Regions from separate parts of the Occallatibacter sp. genome, predicted to be linked through region 2. Evidence: predicted binding sites of a transcription regulator. Region 2 holds the regulator's gene; the other holds the start of a gene.
What was found. The regulator LexA, encoded in region 2, represses DNA repair genes until DNA is damaged. The targets are predictions, from matches to a motif close to CANTTCGCTTTTTATTCGC.
Positions count from the first base shown of each region.

Region 1: the regulator LexA is predicted to act here: its motif matches at 2,435-2,453, upstream of WA354_RS22425 (ATPase domain-containing protein).

Region 1 covers NZ_JBARMD010000666.1:16,870-21,294, forward strand. Annotated here, with positions in the region: gene WA354_RS22415 (AGE family epimerase/isomerase) at 1-917, shown strand, start outside; gene WA354_RS22420 (tryptophanase) at 931-2,289, shown strand; gene WA354_RS22425 (ATPase domain-containing protein) at 2,466-3,290, shown strand; gene WA354_RS22430 (DNA polymerase Y family protein) at 3,287-4,425, shown strand, end outside.
Region 2 covers NZ_JBARMD010000471.1:1,375-18,570, forward strand. Annotated here, with positions in the region: gene WA354_RS16240 (MBL fold metallo-hydrolase) at 1-639, shown strand, start outside; gene WA354_RS16245 (DinB family protein) at 748-1,245, shown strand; gene WA354_RS16250 (thiamine phosphate synthase) at 1,394-2,035, shown strand; gene WA354_RS16255 (APC family permease) at 2,174-3,697, shown strand; gene WA354_RS16260 (amino acid permease) at 3,725-5,263, shown strand; gene WA354_RS16265 (BrxA/BrxB family bacilliredoxin) at 5,337-5,765, opposite strand; gene WA354_RS16270 (UDP-N-acetylmuramate dehydrogenase) at 5,901-6,953, shown strand; gene thrC (threonine synthase) at 7,055-8,410, shown strand; gene thrB (homoserine kinase) at 8,407-9,333, shown strand; gene trxA (thioredoxin) at 9,740-10,072, shown strand; gene lexA (transcriptional repressor LexA) at 10,145-10,750, opposite strand; gene WA354_RS16295 (GGDEF domain-containing protein) at 10,987-12,048, shown strand; gene WA354_RS16300 (response regulator transcription factor) at 12,347-13,087, shown strand; gene WA354_RS16305 (sigma-54 dependent transcriptional regulator) at 13,117-14,481, shown strand; gene flgB (flagellar basal body rod protein FlgB) at 14,508-14,864, shown strand; gene flgC (flagellar basal body rod protein FlgC) at 14,903-15,370, shown strand; gene fliE (flagellar hook-basal body complex protein FliE) at 15,397-15,720, shown strand; gene fliF (flagellar basal-body MS-ring/collar protein FliF) at 15,803-17,196, shown strand, end outside.

The sequences.
Region 1 (4,425 bases), on a different contig from region 2:
TCACTTCCGCCTTTGGCGACGAGAAGGAACTCTACGGCATTGGCTTCTGCGTTTACGGTGCCGCAGCCGCGTACCAGGCTACCGGTGATCCCAAGGCGCTGCAGATAGCGAAAGATGGGTTTCTTTGGGCCGACAAGCACGCTCATGATCCGGTAAATGGCGGCTATTTTGAATGGCTCACACGCGATGGAACGCCAATCATACCGAAAGTCCCCGACGGTACTGTGGCGACAAATCCTATCGGCCCCATCAACTACAAGTCGATGAATACGCACATCCATCTGCTTGAGGCATTCACTCAACTGTACGAAGTCTGGCCTGATCCAACACTACGCTCGCGCCTCGAAGAACTGCTCGCCATCGTCCGCGATAAGATCTGCGTGGAGCCCGGTGTAATGAACCTCTATTTCACCAACGCGTGGCAACCCATCCCCGACCACGATTCCTACGGACATGACGTTGAGACCGCTTACCTGATGCTTGAGACCGACGAAGCTCTTCACCAGAAGGCCGGCGAAAATACCGAGCGCATGGCGCGGATGCTCGTCGACCACGCACTTGCCTACGGGTGGGACCATCAGAATGGCGGCTTCTTTCGCGAGGGCACCACCTTCGGCAAACCCGAAGACACAATGAAGGAATGGTGGGTGCAGGTGGAAGGCCTGAATGCGCTGCTGATGATGCACGAGCGCTATGGTAAGCAGGATGGCGTGTACTTCCAGCGGTTCCTGGAGCAATGGGCCTTCATCCAGAATCACACAATTGATGGACGGTTTCATGGCGACTACAACCTGACCAGCGCCAATGGCGCGCCTGCCACCGAGGACAAAGGCTCAATCTGGAAAGCTGCCTACCACGATGGACGTGCATTCTGGAATGTGAGTGCTCGTCTGCGCAAACTGGCAGCGGAGCATTAGAATTGGGCGTGACATGCCAGTAAAAACCATCATCGAGCCATTTCGGATCAAGAGCGTCGAGCCAATCCGCTGGACTACACGTGCGCAGCGCGTAGAGCTTTTGAAAGCTGCACACTACAACCTCTTCCTGTTGCCGGCAGACGACGTGCTTATCGATCTGCTGACAGACTCAGGAACCGGCGCCATGTCCACGCATCAGTGGGCCGCCATTATGGAAGGCGATGAGAGCTACGCCGGAAGCCGAAGTTTCGATCGCTTCCGCAACTCCATCCACGAAATCGTGGGCTACAAGCACGTCATTCCCACACACCAGGGACGTGCGGCAGAACGCATTCTGTTTGGAGTTATGTGCAAGAAAGGCGACGTCGTCCCCAATAACACGCACTTCGATACCACGCGCGCCAACGTGGAGTTCGTGGGCGCCGAAGCTGTAGACCTGCTCATCCCCGAAGGCCGACAGCCGTCGTTGCAGTATCCGTTCAAAGGCAACATGGATGTTGCCGCGCTTGAATCCTTGATCGCCCGTGTCGGCCCGGAGCGCATTCCCCTCGTGATGCTCACTGTAACCAACAACTCCGGCGGTGGTCAGCCCGTTTCAATGAAAAACGTGCGGAAGGTCAGCGCCATCTGCAAGCGTCATGGAATCCCACTTTATTTCGATGCATGCCGATTCGCGGAGAATGCCTGGTTTATCAAGCTTCGTGAACCGGGATATGCGGATAAGGCTCCTAAGGAGATAGCGCAGGAGATGTTCCGCTACGGCGATGGCTGCACCATGTCGGCCAAGAAAGATGGCATGGCCAACATTGGTGGATTCCTGTGCACCAGCGATGATCTGCTGGCACAGCAACAAAAAGACCTTCTGATTTTGAGCGAAGGATATCCGACTTACGGAGGACTCGCAGGCCGCGATCTCGAGGCAATCGCTGTTGGAATTCAGGAAGCGCTGGAGGAGGATTATCTGCGTTACCGGATTGCGTCGACAGCATACCTCGGCAACCACATCGCCGAAGCCGGCGTTCCCATCGTCCAGCCGCCAGGCGGCCACGCGATTTACATCGATGCTCGTGCCTTCCTGCCTCACATCCCTGTGGATCAATTTCCGGGTGTCGCATTGGCTGCTGAGTTGTACCTCGAAGGCGGCGTCCGTTCCGTGGAGATTGGCACTTTAATGTTTGCAGGAGCCGCACAGATGGACCTGGTCCGTCTGGCGATGCCGCGCCGCGTTTACACACAAAGTCATGTCGATTACCTTGTCGAGGTGATTATCGAGGTCTATAAGAATCGCGACCGGATTAAGGGGATGCGCCTGACCTATGAAGCGCCTTTCCTTCGCCACTTCACTGCGCATCTTTCACCAGTATGCAGCTAAGGTGTTTGTTTATTTAGCTCACATATCTTTAAGCAAACAAAGTGATTTTGAGGGACGATATGCTTAAGTTGAATCCTCAATACTTTTTTGATCGATTCCCACAGGACAGGATTGACAACCGCCACTCGGTTGCATGATTCTATAGGCGAACAAAAGGCGAATATAGCCTTTCTGCCATGCCTTCCTCTGCCGCACTGCGCCAACAGATCGAGAGCGATTTCCAGCATCGCTACCCTTCCGTACTTACACCAACTGCTCGAACAATTCGCGATGTAGCTGCTACCGGTATAACTGCCGTCGACGATTTACTCAATGGGGGATTGCCCATAGGAGCGATCAGTGAAATCACCGGACCTGCATCCTCAGGGCGAACCACCATCACTCTTGCATTTCTCGCTCGTCGCATGCAGGAAGGCAGCGTCTGTGCGTTGATCGATGCGAACGATTCATTCGATCCGGAATCCGCCGCAGCAAATGGAATAAACCTCAAGCATCTGCTCTGGGTCCGATGCAGAAATGCGCCTTTCGATAAGCCTTCCTCTGCAACGCGCGTTACTTCCTCTACCGGAAAGCAGGATAAAGAAAAACCCTGGTCACGGCTGGACCAGGCGATACGCGCCACAGATTTGCTATTGCAGGCAGGTGGTTTCGCAACCATCGTCCTCGACCTGGCCGATGAAGCCATCGAACATGGCCGTCGCATTCCGCTGGCGACATGGTTCCGTTTCCGGCAGGCGGCTGATCGCACACGTTGCAGCCTGGTCGTGCTTGGCAAAGCGGCGTACGCACAGTCCAGCGCCGCGGTAGTTCTAGAGTGCCTGCCCGATAACATCGATGACTCTGCCGCTACTGTGATCCGCAATTTTAACTGCAGTGCACGGCGTGGTCACGTGCGTTTTTCGCCACTCACTAATATCGACCGCAAGCCACCGGCTTCTACCTGGACAGCGCCAGCAACCTGGTCGACACCAGCAACCTGGAATTCCGATAAGCGCGCATGACGCAGAAATCCAATTCGCTCTATGCAGCAATTCATGCAGCTGAGTTTCCTGCCCAGGCGATCCTCCGCATGCGACCAGATCTGCGCTCAAAGCCCATTGCCATACTCGATGGTATTGCGCCACAGGAGCGTGTCTGCTCTTTTAATCAGCAGGCCCGCAAGCGCGGAATCGTACGCAGCATGTCGCGCCTCGAAGTCGAAGAAGTCAACAAAGTATGCGTGTTATCGCGCTCAATCGAAACCGAACGTGCTGCAAGGTCAGTTCTTCTTGAATGTATTTCTCACTTTTCCCCTCGCATCGAAGAGACGTTCGCTGAAAACTCCTGCGGTTTCGTACTCGATATAACAGGGACGGAACGCTTGTTTGGGCCGCCAGCAACATTGGCTCTGCGCCTTCGTGCTGCAATCATCTCCGCAGGATTTCGCGTATCCGTTACAGTGAGTCATAACTTCGACACCGCGCGCATCAAGGCCGAATACGCGCGAGGCATAACAGTCATTCCCGAAGACAAGGAAGCGGCATCACTTGCCACAGTTCCGATTGATTCAGTGCGCCTCGATGATGCGCATTACGAAACATTTGTGCTTTGGGGAATTAATACCCTTGGCGATCTTGCAGAAATGCCTGAAGAAGAGCTCATTACGCGTCTCGGACAGCGGGCAAAGCTCTGGCTACAACTCGCGCGCGGCATGGCTAAACATACGTTTCAGCCCATTGAAGCGAGATTTGAACTAAAAGAGCACATCGAACTCGAAACCCATGTAGAACAGCTCGATTCCCTGCTCTTCATCGGCGCAAACATGATCAACAATCTTGTATCGCGCGCAGCTGCAAGAGCATTGTCCTTGGCAACAATCACGGTCCAGATGTGCCTTGACAAGCAGCCCATCTACAAGCGCGCGATTCGACCTGCCATCCCCTCCAGCGATCGCAAGTTCCTGCTTAAACTGCTTCAGCTTGAGATGGCCGCACACCCGCCGCAGGCTGCCATAACTTCTCTTACATTGATCGCAGAGGCAGGACAAAGAAGCAAGGTGCAAATGGGGCTCTTCGCACCACAGACACCTGAGCCATCACGTCTCGATGTCACTCTCGCACGACTCAAAGCATTAGTTGGCGACGATCGCGTTGGATC
Region 2 (17,196 bases):
CTCAAACCCGTCGAACTCGACGAGGTTCTCCGGCTTGGCGACAAAGGAGCGCAGATTCTCGACGTGCGGGACGCCGCGGAATACGCCAAAGGCCATCTCGCCGGCAGCATCAACATAGGCCTCGGTGGCCAATACGCCACATGGGCCGGCACAGTTCTTGATCGAGCGAAGCCCATCGTCATCATTGCCGAGCCAGGTCGCGAACAGGAGGCTGCTCTGCGCCTCGGTCGCATCGGCTTCGATCACATCATGGGATATTTGCGCAACGGCATGGAGTCTCTCGCCGAACGACCTGACCTTGTCTGGCCCACAGAACGAAGCAGCGTCCTGATCGCAGCCGAAGAGTTGGAAGCCCGCGATCCGCCGTTTCTCCTGGATGTTCGCGCACCGGGCGAGTGGGGAATGAAGCACATCGCCGGCAGCATCAATGTTCCGCTGAATCACCTGCAGGAGCGCATCAACGAGGTTCCGCGTAATCGGCGCGTCGCCGTGCACTGCGCCGGAGGCTACCGGTCATCCATCGCCGCCAGCATCCTCCACCAGCACGGCATCACCAACCTCATCGAGATCGCAGGCGGTCTGGCTGCGTGGGACGCTGCAGGTTTGCCCGTCGTGTCGGAAGCAGCACATTCAATCTAAAAAGCCGGCTCACGGCGTCCGGGATCCGTCTTAAAGAATTATCGCTTTTTCTTCGCCTTCTCACAGAAATCCGGTGTATGCTGGCCTTCGCAACATGGAGGTTGCAACATGGACTTTCAAAAAGAACTTATTGCTGAATACGACCGTGAAACCGATCGGACGCGCAAAACCCTCGAAGCCCTTCCCGACGATGCTGACCTTGCCTGGAAACCTCACACCAAGTCGATGTCTCTCGGCAGCCTGGCGGGTCACGTAAGCGACACCAACGGCGACTGGGCCCTCCACACGATTACTCGCGATCGGCTTGATTGGACGCCTGATATGAAGCCCGACACTCCCACGAATAAGCAAGACCTGCTGGCGCGCTTTGATAAGCAAATCACTGAGGTCAAGCAGGAACTGGCGAAGATGACCCCTGCCAGGTGGGATTCGAATTGGAAGTTTGTCGCCGGCGATCAGACCTGGATCGACGACACCAAGTACAACGTCTGGCGAACCTGGGTGCTGAACCACCTCGTCCACCACCGCGCCCAACTCGGTGTCTACCTTCGACTGCTCGACAAGAAGGTTCCCGGAATGTACGGCCCGTCAGCCGACGAGATGTAAGTGCGGCCCAAAGCGATACCACCGGGTCGGACTCCATGCGCGAGCCCGGCCCAGCCTCAGGACCACGGGATATCGTGTGGGCCGGCTTCGGGGGAACGGCGTGCGCTGCTATGCTGGTGGGTTCCTTCTTGAGGGCTAATCTCGGTCCATGGTCTTTCGTTACCCCAAAATCTATCCGATCCTTGATGCATCGATCCTCCCTCTGACAGGTCGTCCGCAGTTTCTCAGCAAGCTTGGAAGTGCCCTGACAAAGGCAGGTGTGCGCCTGCTCGAATTCAGGAACAAGGTCGACTCAACCGCCGATCTCATCAAGCAATCGATCGCCCTGCGCGAGGCCATGCCTTCAGACAAGGTGAAGCTGATTCTCGATGACAGGGAAGATCTCGTTCTGGAAGTTGGATTTGATGGCGTTCATCTCGACGAGGTAGACGTAACTCCAGGCGAAGGGCGATGGCTCCTCGGTCCCGAGAAGATCATTGGCACTTTCGGCGGCAGCGAGTCTCTCCTGCCGGGTGTCTTTACCGAACCGGCAAATTATTTCGCAATCGGTCCCGTATTCGAGACCAGGACCAAGCAGACCACCAAAAAGCCCATCGGCGTTGAAGGCGTGCGGAAGCTTCGCATGCAGGCAGGCTACGGCCTGGTGCTGAGCGCCGCCGGAGGAATCACCTTCGAGACCGCGCAGGCCGTTCTGGACGCAGGTGTCAACATGGTGGCCGTCTCCGAAGCGATTTTTCACACCTCCGATCCTGCGGCAGAATTCAGACGATGGAAAGACCAATTCGGCTAACCCACAGGATTCCGTTGACGAACGCCGACGTCAAAATTACCCAAGACAATTGTTTTAAATTCAGATAAAACAAGCCCAGTGGCAACTCCTAACCTCACCTCCGTCGAAAGCCCCGCCCAATCCCCAGCAGCGCCCACAATGGTGCAGACACTTGGGCTGTTCAGTTCCACCGCGCTCGTTGCCGGTTCCATGATTGGTTCGGGCATTTTTCTTGTGGATGCCGACATCGCGCGTACGGCTAACTCTCCGGCTCTTGTGCTCGGCGCATGGGTAGTCACCGGCATTCTCACGGTGATTGGCGCTCTCAGCTACGGCGAACTCGCCGCCATGATGCCCAAAGCTGGCGGCCAATACGTCTACCTGCGCGAGTCGCTGGGACCGCTTTGGGGTTTCCTCTACGGCTGGACCCTCTTCCTGGTCATCCAGACCGGCACCATTGCCGCCGTCTGCGTGGCCTTCGGCAAATTCCTTGGCGTCTTCTTCCCGACCATCTCAACCACACACTGGCTGTGGCATATCGCCCATGTCCCGCCCGTCACCGTCGGCCCAATGGTGCTCGGCAACATGGAGATCGGCGTTAATACTGCCAACCTCACCGGGATCGTAATCGTCTTCTTTCTGGCCTTCGTGAACATGTTTGGCGTGAAGTTGGGCGCCATGATCCAAAATGTCTTCACTTCCGCCAAAGCGCTATCCCTGGCCGCGCTGGTTCTGCTCACCCTCACCATCGGACGCAACGCAACTGCAATGGCGGCGAACTTCGGCTCAGGCGGCATCGAGTTCTGGAAGAACGCAGGCTGGAGCGCGATGCATCCAGTCCAGGTAGGAATCGGCGGCCCCGTCGTCTTTGTAAACCTGCTCGTGATTCTTGCCGTGGTGCAAGTAGGTTCGCTCTTCTCCGCCGATGCATGGAACAACATCACGTTCACAGCTGGGGAAGTGAAGAATCCGCGACGGAACATTCCGCTCTCACTCATCATGGGAACCGGCTTCGTGGTGACGGTCTACTTCCTCGCTACGCTCGGATACCTGATGGTGTTGCCGATGCACGGCGATCCGCATGGAGCCACAGCGCTGGCGCGGGGCCTTCAATATGCATCGGAAGATCGCGTGGGAACAGCGGCGCTCGAAGTCGTTTTCCACTCTGGCGGCGCCTATCTCATGGCTGCGGCAATCCTGATCTCCACGTTCGGATGCGCCAACGGACTATCTCTTGCGGGCGCGCGCGTCTACTACGCGATGAGCCAGGACGGACTCTTCTTCAAGTCCGTCGGCAAATTGAGCGAAAAGTACAAAACTCCTTCCGCTGGTCTGTTCGTGCAGGCATGCTGGACGGCGCTGCTTTGTGTCTCCGGCTCATACAGCCAGTTGCTCGACTACATCATCTTCGCCGTGCTCGTCTTTTACATCCTGACGATCCTCGGGCTGTTCGTTCTGCGTGTAAAGCAGCCAGGGGCAAGCCGTCCGTACAAGGCGCTCGGCTACCCCTTTCTTCCCGCGCTCTACATCGTCATGGCTTCCTGGATTTGTATCGTATTATTGCGATACAAGCCCCAATACACGTGGCCGGGCCTGGTTCTGGTTTTGCTGGGAATCCCGGTCTATCTCTTCTGGTCGCGCCGGTCTGTACCACCGAGCGCAATAGTGACAAGCCGTACGTAAAGCCTTTGTGGAGGATGCCCCTCACTCATGTTGAATCTGTTACGAACCAAACCGATGTCGATGCTCACCGAAGAAGCCGCGGAGCAGGGCGAACATACACTCAAGCGCTCACTCGGAGCGGTCAACCTTGTCACGCTCGGCATTGGTGCAGTTATCGGCGCCGGCATCTTCACGCTCACAGGCCAGGCTGCGGCACTTCGCGCGGGTCCGGCGGTATCACTGAGCTTTGTGGTGGCAGGCCTGACCTGCGCCTTCGCCGGGCTGTGCTACGCGGAATTCGCCTCCATCATCCCCATTGCCGGTTCGGCCTACACCTACGGCTACGCGACGCTCGGTGAACTGGTGGCATGGATCATCGGCTGGGACCTTACGCTGGAGTACGCCTTTGGCGCTTCCACCGTGGCCTCAGGCTGGGCGGGCTACTTCAACAGCCTCTTGCAGCAATTCCATATTTATCTTCCTCCGCAGCTTACCGCTACCCCGGGCACGCCGCTTGTTTTCTATCACGATCAGTGGCTGCAGTTGATGTCGCTGCCCCCAGGCGTGAGCGATGCCGGCTTGCCGCACGCGACCGGCGTGGTCAACCTGATTGCTGTGGCAATTGTCATGGTCATCACAGCCATCCTCGTGATCGGTATCAAGGAGTCAGCCAATTTCAACTCCGCAGTCGTGATCATCAAGGTCACGATTGTCTGCGTCTTCCTCGTGGTTGGCGGATGGTTTCTTTTCAAGCATCCTGAGATCGCGAAGATGAACTGGCATCCCTTTGTGCCTCCGCCGGACGGGAAGGGAAACTTCGGATGGGGTGGAATTCCGAAGGCAGCGGCATCCATCTTTTTCGCCTATATCGGTTTCGATGCGGTTTCGACCGCGGCGCAGGAAGCGAAGAATCCCAAACGCGATATGCCAATCGGCATTCTTGGATCGCTGGTGGTTTGCACCATCCTTTACATCCTGGTCTCGCTGGTTCTCACCGGCCTGGTGAGCTACAAGACGCTGAATGTCTCCGCGCCTGTGGCGCTTGCGATTGACGCGACTGGGGTAGGCTGGGGTTCGCTGCTGGTGAAGATCGGCGCGGTGTTCGGGCTCGCTACGGTCATGCTGGTGATGCTGCTCGGCCAGACGCGCGTCTTCTACTCGATGTCAAAGGACGGCCTGCTGCCGAAATGGGCTTCAGCCGTGCACCCAAAATTTCGCACCCCGTGGATTACGACGATCGTGTTTGGCTCCTTTGCTGCCATCATGCCGGCGTTCTTCAACATCGAAGTACTCTCTGAACTCGTCAACATCGGCACTCTGCTGGCTTTCACCATTGTGTCGGCCGGCGTATGGGTATTGCGGGTGCGCCATCCCCATATGGAACGGCCGTTCAAGACGCCATTCGTGCCGCTGGTGCCGATCCTGGGCATTCTCTCCGCGGTTTACCTTATGACGCGCCTGATGCTGTTTACATGGGAAGTGATGATCATCTGGCTGGTTATAGGGCTGGTTATTTACTTCGGCTATTCGCGGAACCACAGCAAGGTGCAACAACTGCCCGAACCACAGGCTGTGCAAGGCGACTGATAGCAATCTTCCGCAAACAGCAACGGCCTCCTTCGCGGGAGGCCGTTCGCTTTCGATCCAACTTTGCCGCGCGCTAGGCAGTCGTCTTTGCGCAGAATTCGTCGAATGCGCGGATCAACTCGCCGGCGATCTGTTGTGCTGTTGCCTGCTCGATGACGAACCGTTGCATGAGATAAACAAGCTTGCCATCGCGCAAAATTGCTATGGCCGGCGAAGTCGGCGGATGGCCCTCGAAGTAGCTGCGCGCCTTTTCTGTGGCCTCGCGATCCTGCCCCGCAAAAACCGTGATCTTGTGATCGGGCGCGTTGGCCGTATTAGCCAGCGCCAGCCGCACGCCGGGCCGCATCTTGCCTGCGGCGCATCCGCAGATCGAATTCACCACCAGGAGCGTTGTCCCCGGTTGTGCCAAGGCTGCATCGACATCCTCGGCACTGCGGGTTTCGTTGATTCCAGCGCGGGTAAGTTCTTCGCGCATGGGAATGACCATAATCTCTGGGTACATGTAACCTCCGGCAATGGGTCTAGCGGCGTGAAGCCGGCTTGCCTTGTTCCATTCTACAGAAAGGATGTGATGCAGCACACTATTTGCGCCCCGACTGTGCTCCCCCGCTGCGGTCTGTAGTGTAGCCTTGCATCGATGCGCATTGAAGAAAACAAGCCGCTTGCGCCGCTTACAACCTTGGGAGTGGGTGGTCCTGCGCGGTGGTTTGTCCAGGCAGGGAACGAAGAAGAGATCGCCGAGGCCGCTGCCTGGGCTCGCGAAAGAAGCATTCCACTCTTCGTGCTCGGAGGCGGCAGTAATCTGCTGGTGGCCGATGCCGGGTTCAATGGACTGCTCCTTCACATCGGGCTCAAAGGAATTAATGTTCGCGAAGGCGCGGCCTCGTCAGACGAGCGCGTCTATGAAGTTGCGGCCGGCGAAGATTGGGACCAGTGCGTGCAAAGAACGGTTGACGAAGATTGCGCTGGACTGGAGTGCCTCGCCGGCATTCCCGGCACCGTCGGTGGAACTCCGGTGCAGAACGTAGGCGCATACGGGCAGGAGGTTTCCTCCACGATCGACCGTGTGCGAGCTTTCGACTTGCAGCAGCACGCGTTTGTGGAATTCAGCGCGCCCGAGTGTGCATTCACATACCGGCACAGCCGCTTCAACACGACGGATCGAGGCCGTTATATTCTTACGCGTGTCGCCTATCGGTTAAAACTACACGGCGCTCCGACCGTGAAATATGCCGACCTGCAAAGACACTTTGCGGCGGGCGCCACACCCCGACTGCACGTTGTAGCTGAAACCGTCCGAAGCATCCGCAAATCAAAGGGCATGCTTATTGTCGAAGGCGACCCCGACTGCCGCAGCGCCGGCAGCTTCTTCAAAAATCCGATCTTGAGTGCAGAGAGGGTGGCGGCAGTGGCGTCGGCGGCCGGAATTGGGCCTCCGCACTTTCCCGCAGACCCCGGCAGCGAGAACTGCGTGAAGTTACCCGCTGCATGGCTCATCGAGAAAGCCGGATTTACGAAAGGCTATGCTCTTGGCCGCGCAGGAATCTCAACCAAACACACGCTCGCGCTTGTGAATCGCGGCGGAGCCATGTCGGCCGAGATCATGTTGCTGGCCGACAAGATCCGAGCGGCAGTTGCTGAGCAGTTCGCAATCGAACTGCAAATGGAACCGGTAATGTTGGGGTTTTAAACGTCCCTGATTCACAATCCAGACGCAAGCTCAATGCGGTAATCAGCGGATTTCTTGCCGGACCAGAGTCGCCCAATGCTCTGTTACGCTAACACCAAGGCATGAACGAGAATCTGCACACGTTACGGTGTTTTGGTTGTGGTGCGCGCATCGCGGGGCATGAGGCAAGTCCTGATTTCAGATGCGTGCAGTGTGGCGATCTTTTTGAGGTTGAATACGCAGGCTGGGGTCAGCGCCAAGGCCACAACAGGCCAAATCCAGGCGCGCTCAAGTGGCTGTGGCGCGAGCGGCGCTGCTCAAGCGAAGCTCTGGATCAGAGCGGCGTCTGGCGCTTTCGCGAGCTCTTGCCAATCCTCGACAACTTCGGCAATGCGGTGAGCCTGCACGAAGGCAATACCCCACTGTACAAATTGAAAAGGGCAGCCAAAGCGCTCGGCATCGACCAGCTTTTCGCAAAACACCAGGGCATGAATCCCACCGGTTCGTTCAAAGATACGGGCATGACCGCCGCCCTCAGCGTAGCGCGCGAGCGTGAATTCGAGTGGGTGGCATGCGCATCCACCGGGAATACTTCGGCGGCCATGGCGGCCTATGCCGCGCGTGCAGGCCTGCGCAGCCTGGTACTGATCCCCGAAGGCAAGATCGCGTGGGGCAAGCTTTCCCAGGCCATGGACTACGGCGCCGTGACTTGTCAGCTCAACTCCGATTTCGATGGGTGCGTGCGTGTGCTGACGCAGATCGTAAAGCAGGCTCCCATTTACCTGCTCAACTCTGTGAATCCCTACCGGCTCGAAGGACAGAAGACTCCCGCCTTCGAAATCGCCGAAGCCTTTGACTGGACGGTTCCCGATCACTTGATCGTCCCCGGAGGCAATCTGGCGAACAGTTCAGCGCTCGCCAAAGGCTTCCGGGAGTTACGCGAACTCGGTCTGGTAGCTCGGATGCCGCGGATCTCCGTGATTCAAGCCGAAGGCGCGAATCCTCTCGCACGCAGTTTCGCCGAGAGCAACGGCGAACACATGGAACCGGTTGAGGCGCACACGCGCGCAACTGCCATTCGCATTGGCAACCCGGCTTCGTGGCGCAAAGCAGCATACGCGATCAAGGAAACCGGTGGGTGGTGCCTCGACGTGAGCGAAGCTGAAATTGCCGTCGCCAAGGCCGAACTCGGAGCGGAAGGTCTGGGCTGCGAGCCTGCCTCAGCGGTAACGCTGGCCGGGCTCAAGAAACTCCGCGCGCAGGGCAAAGTGGCCGCCAGCGACACAGTCGTGCTCCTGCTCACCGGGCACACGCTCAAGGACGCCGACTACACCATCAACTTCCATCGCGGAACGCTTCTCGCCGACAACGAGGCCGCTGGGCGTCAAACGGAGATCGCAGCTCTGCAGCGTAACGCTGTGGTTGTCGATGCAACGCCATCTGCTGTACTGGCCACGTTGAAGGGATTGGTTGGATGAGAAGCGGCGCCAAAATCTTCCGCATGCGCTTGCCGGCCACTTCCGCCAACCTCGGGTCGGGATTCGATGCCGTAGCCATCGCTTTGAACTTCTTTCTGGACATTGAGGCAGAAACGGCGGCGGAGTTTTCCATTGCCGCAACGGGACAGGACAGCGATGTATGTTCTCGCGTGAAGCACAACCTTATTCTGGATAACTACAGCCGGATTCTCGCCGAGAACGGAAGACCGCTAACATCACTAGCCATCCGGATGCATAACGACATCCCGCTGGGAATGGGGTGCGGCTCGTCAGCCGCGGGCCGCCTGGCCGCCATCGCCATGGCCACGCACTTCGGGGAACTCGACTGGGGCGCCGAACGCATTCTGGAGGAGGCATGTGCTCTGGAAGGCCATCCGGACAACGCCGCCGCCTGCTGGATGGGCGGCTTCGTGGCCGCCGCCAACGAGGGAAGAGCAGTGCGCGTAGCGCGCGTCAATCCACCACGGGACTGGCGCGTTATTGTCGTTCTGCCATCACAGTCCCTCGCAACCAGCAAGGCTCGAGCCGTTCTGCCGGCAAGCTATTCGAGCGCAGACGTGGTGGCAAATATTCAGGCCGCCAGCATGCTTGGCCTGGCCTTCGCCCAGGGGCAAGGAGACCTTTTGCGTGTGGCTATGCGGGACCGGATTCACCAGCCCTATCGGGCAGACATGTGCCCGCAACTCCCCAGCCTGCTTCCCCTGGCTGGAACCAACGGAATTCTCGGAGTGGGTTTGAGCGGCGCCGGACCGGCGGTTCTTGTCATCGTGGATGACGATGCACGCGTCGCAGAAGCTTCCGAAAAGATTCTCGGTGCAATGCAGGACCTCCCCGCTCCCAGGCTGCTGACATGCTGCTTTCAGGAGAATGGCGCGAAGGCCTCGTTTCAATCGATTGAATAACCTACGACGGTTTTCGCCGACATAGGCCTGTTCACTGATGAGTTACTTTGTGCTACGCGGGATAACTGTGAGATAAATCACCTACCGTCGATTACCGATCCGATTACCTAAGTTTCCTTGATATTGAACCGAAGACAACCTAAATTCGCTCCGTGGGCAGTTCTGGGGGAGGGCTGCTCTAGCGCCCGTGATCCGGCAACGGATCCGGGCGCTTTTAATTTGACCTGAAATAAAACGATTGGCTTCGCCCTTGGCAACGCATCGCGTTGCCAGGATCCAGAGTCTGGGACTCCCTTATTTTGAGGTAATGGCCCTGAGTCGGATTGCGTCCAATTGGCTCCCTGAAGCATCCTATAGAGGCGCGTTTCAGCTAATCTGAAGTGGAAGCAGCACGACAAGGAGATACATGGCAGGTCCGGGCGTTTTGGAAGTAAGCGATGCGACATTTGAACAGGAAGTGCTAAAGAGTGAGCAGCCGGTGCTCGTAGATTTCTGGGCAGTCTGGTGCGGCCCATGCCGGGCAATCGCGCCAATCGTGGATGGAGTTGCGCAAGCGTATGCAGGCAAAATCAAGGTCGCGAAGGTGGATGTCGACCGCAATACTGCTACCCCATCGCGCTATGGCATTCGGGGAATTCCGGCGATTCTGTTTTTCAAAGGCGGGAAAGTGGCAGATCAGGTCGTTGGATATGTCCCGCAGGACGTAATCGAAGAAAAGGTTCAGCGCCTCTTAGCCTGATAGGCGAACATGCGTAATAGAAAAATGCCCGGCAAAATGCTGGGCATTTTCTTTGAAAGCGAATGCGGTCCTTCAACGATATTTGCGCAGGACCCCGAGTACCCGACCTTGGATCGCTACCTGGGCTGCGGGAACGTAGATGGGATCCATCTCCACGTTTGCCGGTTGCAGCCTGACCACCTGTCCCTCTGCGTAGAAGCGCTTAAGTGTTGTTTCGGAGCCGTGTACCAGGGCAACTACGATTTCACCTTGTCGGGCGGTGCGGGTGCGCTCTACCAGGACATAATCGCCATTGATGATGTGCTCGTCGCGCATCGAATCGCCACGAACCTCCAGGGCAAACACATCCCGATTGCCTACCACGTCGTGAAGAGAAATTGTCTCGGGATTCTCCGAGGTCTCCACGGGCAGTCCCGCGGCGATCCGGCCTGCCAGGGGTAACCGGTCGCTGGTTCGATTGCGCGCACCCGGGGGCAGAACATCGATCGAACGGCTCCGGTTGTGGACCCGGTCGAGTAGGCCCTTCTTTTCGAGGTTGGTGATGTGCTTGTGTACGGTCGCGAGACTTTTCAGGTTCATTCCGCGAGCAATCTCTTCAAATGAGGGAGAATAGCCGTTGCGCGACACGAAAGACTCCAGAAAGTCGATGATTTCCTTTTGCCTGCGAGTAACAGCCATGCGCGAATTATAGCGAAGAAAAAGCGAATTGCAAGGAAAGTTTTTTGCCTTTCCTTCTCCAGTGTTCCTTTTCAGACATTGGGAGCGTCTGGTCCCGTCCAAAACACTTCGCTTTCATCTCTGAGAGGTTGCATTGGCTGGCGGATTCTCTGAAGGTGCCTCTCCTTCTGCCGATAAAGGGGGTGGGAGCGTCTCCTGTCGAATGGGGGATGACTACGGCACATGGAGCACAGCCGATGATTTCGCTGAAGCGTTATCTTGATTCCGCTAGAATCCGGCTCGACGAGCCTCAAGAAGACCGTTCTCAGGAACCATACTCTGCCCTTCTGTCGGCCTATCGTTCGGCATTGGTGGAGATCGGGGAATGCGGCGCAAACGCCTGTCCAGATCTCGCTTCGGAGCTTAAAAGGGGACTGGCGCGCTTCGATGAGGATCTCGGCGACCATCCCAGTGTTTCCGCGATCAATCTGACCAAGGAAGGAGTCCGCGATCTGCTGCAGGGTTGGGGAGACAAGACCGCCATCTATTACCAGCAGAAAGCAGGTGAAGTGAAGGATCTGCTGCTGGTGATGGCTCGGGCCGCGGAGTCTCTTGGACAAAAGGACAGCCTCCACACTCAGCAATTGGATTCACTGACAGCTCAGTTGGAAACCATCGCACAGCTGCAAGACGTCACAAGAATTCGTGCTTCCGTCGACGAGAGTGCCCGCCAACTGAGGAGTTCGGCCGCTCGCATGGCCGCGGAAAGTAAAGCTGTCATCGACCATCTCCGCGTAGAGGTCTTAACCTACCAGGCGAAGCTCGAAAAAGCGGAATATGCTGCATCCTGCGATGCGCTCACGGGTCTGGGAAGCCGCCTATGGGTCGAAGCGCGTCTGCAGCAACGGATTGAATTCGGAAATCCATTCTGCATTCTCATGATCGACGTTCATGGCTTCCGAGGCGTCAATCACGAATTCGGCAACCTGGTGGGGGACCTGATCGTGAAGGAATTCGCCAGGGAACTCCGCTCTTCCTGCCGGTTTTCAGACTTGGTGGCGCGCTGGGCCGGCGATCGGTTTCTGGTGGTCATCGACTGTAAAGCCGCAGACGCAACAGCCCAGATTGCTCGTCTGCAATCCTGGATATGCGGGCCCTACCAGGTTCCTGGAAGGTCCGGCCACGTTAGCGTTCGACTCTCGACTGCGATTGGCCTTGCGGAATTTCGGGAAGGGGACAATCTGCACGAGATTCTTGAGCGTGCAGATGTAGCATTGTCGACCGAGCGGGAACAGGCTCGCAGCAGAATGACAGCCTGAACCCTGCCCGTTAGCTGTATTTGCAACGCGATGGGCCGGTCGTCTGGAGTGCCGCGACGGCCCGCGTGGAATTTCTGTATCCGCCATCACCAGTCAGCGTTCACCGATCAGTTGCGGGAATCCGCGAACCGTCGCACTCATTCTGAGATTCCTCTCCATTCATTTCTCCTTCCGATATTGAGTTCTCTCTCACGTCGCGCGAACGTAGAGAGGTGCCGCAGGTTAGTGCTCCTTAAGCAAGGTTGCATGCGCCACGCCGGCCAGCCGGCAGGTGAAAGACAGGCCAGGAGAAGCGCAGATGAGATTACTGATCGCAGAAGACGACAAGGCGCTGAGTCTCTTTCTGAGACGAGGGTTGGAAACCGACGGCCATTGTGTGCACGCCGTGTACGACGGAGCCCGGGCCGTCGAGGCCTTCCGTAGCGAAATGCCAGACCTGACCATTCTCGATCTGAACATGCCGGTCAAGGACGGCGAAGTGGCGCTCGAGGAGATGCGCCGGATTCAAACAGATTTGCCGGTTCTTGTGCTTACGGGCAGACACGACATGGACGCGCGGGTACGCTGCCTCGACAAGGGCGCCGACGACCTGATGACGAAACCATTCAGTCTGCTCGAACTGCGCGCGCGTTGCCGGGTACTGTTGCGAAGGAGGCGCGAGGGACAGCTGACATTGCGCGCCGGCGATCTCGAACTGAGCCGCGTGGATCATACGGTGCGCCGCGGTGGAAGGGTTTTAAACATCACCAACAAGGAGTTCGCGCTTCTTGAGCACCTGATGCTCAATCGCGGCCTTTGTATCTCACGCGTAGAGCTTCTCGAATCGGTCTGGAATATGGAGTCTGTACAGACCACAAACATCGTGGATGTGTACGTGAACTACCTGCGCCGCAAGCTCGCCGATGCGCCGCCGGGCTCTTTAATCCGGACTGTGCGTGGCAAGGGTTACATGATCCCTTTCGAGACGGAGTTTCTCATGCAGGGTGCGGAGAACAACTCCGCGATGATGACGCCGCAGATTACCGCCGCGCAGGGATAGCGAGATTTTTCAGTTGAGGGAGATGCAGAATGGCAGCCACAGCAGCTTTGGTTTCATCAACCTTTTCACGTATCCGGCCACGCACAGCACTGGTGGCGAGTGCCGACGGAAGTTTCCGACACAGGCTTAACGCTGTATTGACCGGGTTGCGATGGCAGGTGCGCGAAGCCCAGGGCGGAGCGCAGGCATGGGGAGAAGCAATGGATGCTCTGCCTCAGACGATCATTGTCGACTCATGGCTGCCCGACCTGGATCTGGCTGAATTCCTTCGTGAGTTCCGGGTGGCTTTTCCAAGTGTGGACGTGGTGACGGCCGGTAGCGCATCGCCGATCGAGAGCGCGCCTGGACCCCATCGCCAGGAGGTTCTCTACGCTCTTCGATGCGTCCAGGAAACCGATACCGCAGCATGGAATGCCGCACCCGTTCTGGAGAATGCACCGGAGCTACAACTACGCGATTCTGGCCCTGCTGTTCCGCCCGCAGATTTCAGGCATACTACTCCTCACGACGGATCGCCAGTCTCCGTCGCCGAAACGCAGAAGATCACACCCGCGGTTGCGACAAGTGAATGTGGCTCAAACAGGCCAAGACTGGTTACCGGAAGCGACAGAATACCGGAGCTGATTGGAAACTCAATCTGCATGCTTGAGATCAGCAGGCGCATTCGGCTGGTGGCACCGCGCACCACTTCGGTTTTGATCGAAGGACCAACGGGGTCCGGCAAAGAGCTTGTTGCCGAAGCTTTGCACAAGCTCTCCACGCGCAATCGAAAACCGTTTGTAGCCATCAACTGCGCGGCCATTCCTGAGGCGCTTCTTGAAGCGGAACTCTTCGGTCACACCCGGGGTGCATTCACTGGCGCGGTGCAGGGCCGCGTCGGGCGCATCGAGGCGGCCGATGGCGGAACCTTGTTTCTCGATGAGATCGGGGAGATGCCGTTGAGTTTGCAATCGAAACTCCTGCGTTTCGTCGAGAGCGGAGAACTGCAGCGGGTCGGCGATAACGAGACCGTCAGGGTGGATGTGCGCATTATTGCGGCGACTCATCAACCTCTCGCGCAGCATACGCAAGCTGGAAGCTTTCGCGCGGATCTTTACTACCGGCTGGCTGTCTTTCTGGTGCGCACACCCGCGATGGTGGAACACCTGGAGGATCTGCCTCTCCTCATCGACCATTTCCTGGGAAGGCTCGGCCGCACCACGCCCGTCAAGCGGATCGACGATGCTGCCATTACCAAACTCTTCGCGCATGCGTGGCCGGGCAATGTGCGCGAACTGGAACATGTTCTGGAACGCGCCGCCATCCTCGCCGGCGATGAACCGGTCCTCACCTCCGGGGACATTGATTTCGGGATCTTCATGGGGCCCGCAGACAAGCAGAAACTGGCAAACTGAGCAGATCGAAGATAACGGAGTCGTCTGTGCAAATCGAAACGAGATTGAGCGATGCCCTGGGGCGATATCTTGACCTGGCTGTCAGCGAGACAAAACTGACCGCGGCCAACATGGCCAACATCGATACTCCCGGATTTCGCGCCCAGGGATTCGATTTTGAGGCAGAAATGCACAAGGCGATGGGCACTCTGGATGGGCAAAGATCACAAGCGGTTCGAGTGCAGGATGTGGACGGCCTTATCGCGCGGCCAGACGGCAACAATGTGTCGATGGACCGCGAGGGATTGCACATGGCCGAGGCGCAACTGAAATTCAGGGCCGGGGTCGCGCTGATGCGGCTTGAAAATCAGCGGGTGATGGATGCTATCCACGCGGATAAGTAATAAGCAGACGAGTAATAAATGGTTAAACGAGGAATCAGATGAACCTCTTTGGATTGATGGAGACCTCCGGATCGGCCATGCAGGCAGAACGCATGCGTGCTGAGGTCGTGGCCGCGAATATGGCGAATGCGGAGACGACGCGCACGGAGTCGGGAGGCCCGTACAGGCGGCAGCATGTGGTCTTCGCGGCCAACCAGGCCGATGAGGGGTTCGTCCATTCTTTAAGCAGCGCCTCGCAGCCTGCATCGCTATCCAGAGAAGACACAGAGCCCGCCGGCGGAGTTCATATCGCACAAGTCATCGAAGACGGTGCACCGCCGCTGAAGCGTTACGATCCGGGCCATCCGGATGCCGGGCCTGACGGCTACGTCGCCTATCCCGACATTAATCCGCTCACAGAGATGGTGGACCTCATGGGAGCAACGCGTGCCTACGGACTGAACAGTTCGGCTGTGCAGGCAGAAAAGGGCATGATCACTTCTGCTCTCGACATTGCCAGGTCCTAGATACAGGCAGGAACGGAACGGGGGGGATGATGATTACCGGAATCCATACGAGCATCACAGACCCAGGTGTGTCAGGTACGTCTGCCGCGTCATTTGCGAACCCTTTGGCTTCCTCCAAGGCGGCTGATGATTCGCCATTCAGCGACCTTATGACCGATGCGATCAGCAAGGTGGGTCAACTCGAAGATCAGGCGCGCACAACTGTAGATGGATTGATGACGGGCTCAGGCGTCGATGTGCACCAGGCGATGATTGCCAGCGAGAAGGCGAGCATGGCATTTGAGATGGCGCTGGCGGTTCGAAACAAGGCGATCCAGAGTTATCAGAGCGTTATGAGTATGCAGTTCTGAGTTTGCTCCGAGTCATGGAACCGCCGTGTTCGCGGATTAGACGGCTCCATGCAAGGCTGAAGGAAACGGCGGGATGAATTAGATGGCCGCTCCAGGTACGCAGTTGGAGAAACGGGGACCGGCTGGTGGTGGCGGGGAGGGCCAGGCCGGGGCCGGAGCCATATGGACGCGCGCTCGGCATGGCTGGGCGGCCATGGCGCCGCAACAGCGTCGGTGGAGCATTGCCACGGCGGCTATTCTTTCCTCTCTGCTGGGCGGGTTGCTCTGGTACGGACTGCGGACCGACTGGCGAACCCTGTATGCGGGACTCGATCCGGACGATGCGCGTCAGGTCGGCCTGACATTGACGCAGGCGCAGATTCCCTACGATGTGGCCGACAGCGGGACGACGCTGCGGGTTGCGGCTGCACAGCTGGACAAAGCGCGGCTGGCAACGGCCGCAAAGGGTGTCAAAAGTGGACGCATGGGATTCGAGCTCTTCGACAAACCGAACTGGGTTGGCTCCGAATTTGACGAGCAGGTGAATTTCCAGCGTGCGCTTGAGGGCGAACTGGAGCACACGGTTGGTTCGCTGAACGACGTTGAATCGGCCAGAGTCCACCTGGTGTTGGCACATGACTCGCTCTTTCGTGATCAGGACCGCCCTGCGAAAGCGTCAGTCGTGCTGAAGCTGCGTCGCGGAGCGCTGGCGGATGGCGAGGCTGATGCAATTCGCAATCTGGTCGCATCCGCCGTCGATGGCCTCGCCGCTGATCATGTTGTACTTGTCGACGCGTCCGGGCATCTCCCGCTGGGCCCAAGGACGCCCGAGGTATTGCAGCTCGGCGCTGAACAAGCTCTTGAAGAAAAGCTGATTTCCACACTCGAACCTGTTACCGGGATCGGCAATGTGCGTGCTTCAGTGACGCTTGACTACGATCCGGACTCCGTCGACGAAACAAAGGAAAGCTACGATCCCGCCCAGTCGGTCGCGCTTTCGATGGAGCGCACCGAGCAGACAACAGGCGCGCAGCCGATTGCGGCTGGAGTTCCCGGAACCGCGTCCAATGTACCCAACAGCCAGGCGCTTCCGGTTTATCCGAAGCAAACCACGCAGCCTCAGACCTCGAAGACCGAGTCGGGAACCTATGGCGTTTCAAAAACGGTTCGACACCTCGTTGAGAGTCCGGGGAAAGTGCATCGGCTCACAGCGGCAATTGTTGTGAACGACCGCCTCATTCAAGCGCAAAGCAAGTCAACCGCCGCAAAGTGGCAGCCGCGCTCGGCTGACGAGTTGAGAAATCTCACTACGCTTGCCCAGGCCGCTGTCGGCTTTGACACTTCCCGCGGGGATGTGGTGACTGTGCAGGATCTCTCCTTTGAAGCGAATCGCGCCCAGCCCTATCCCTCTGCGCCGGCACAGGTGCTGTCAAAGCTGGAGGGATCCCCGTTGCTTGTGAAGTATCTAAGCCTTCTGATCGGGCTCATGGTTGTACT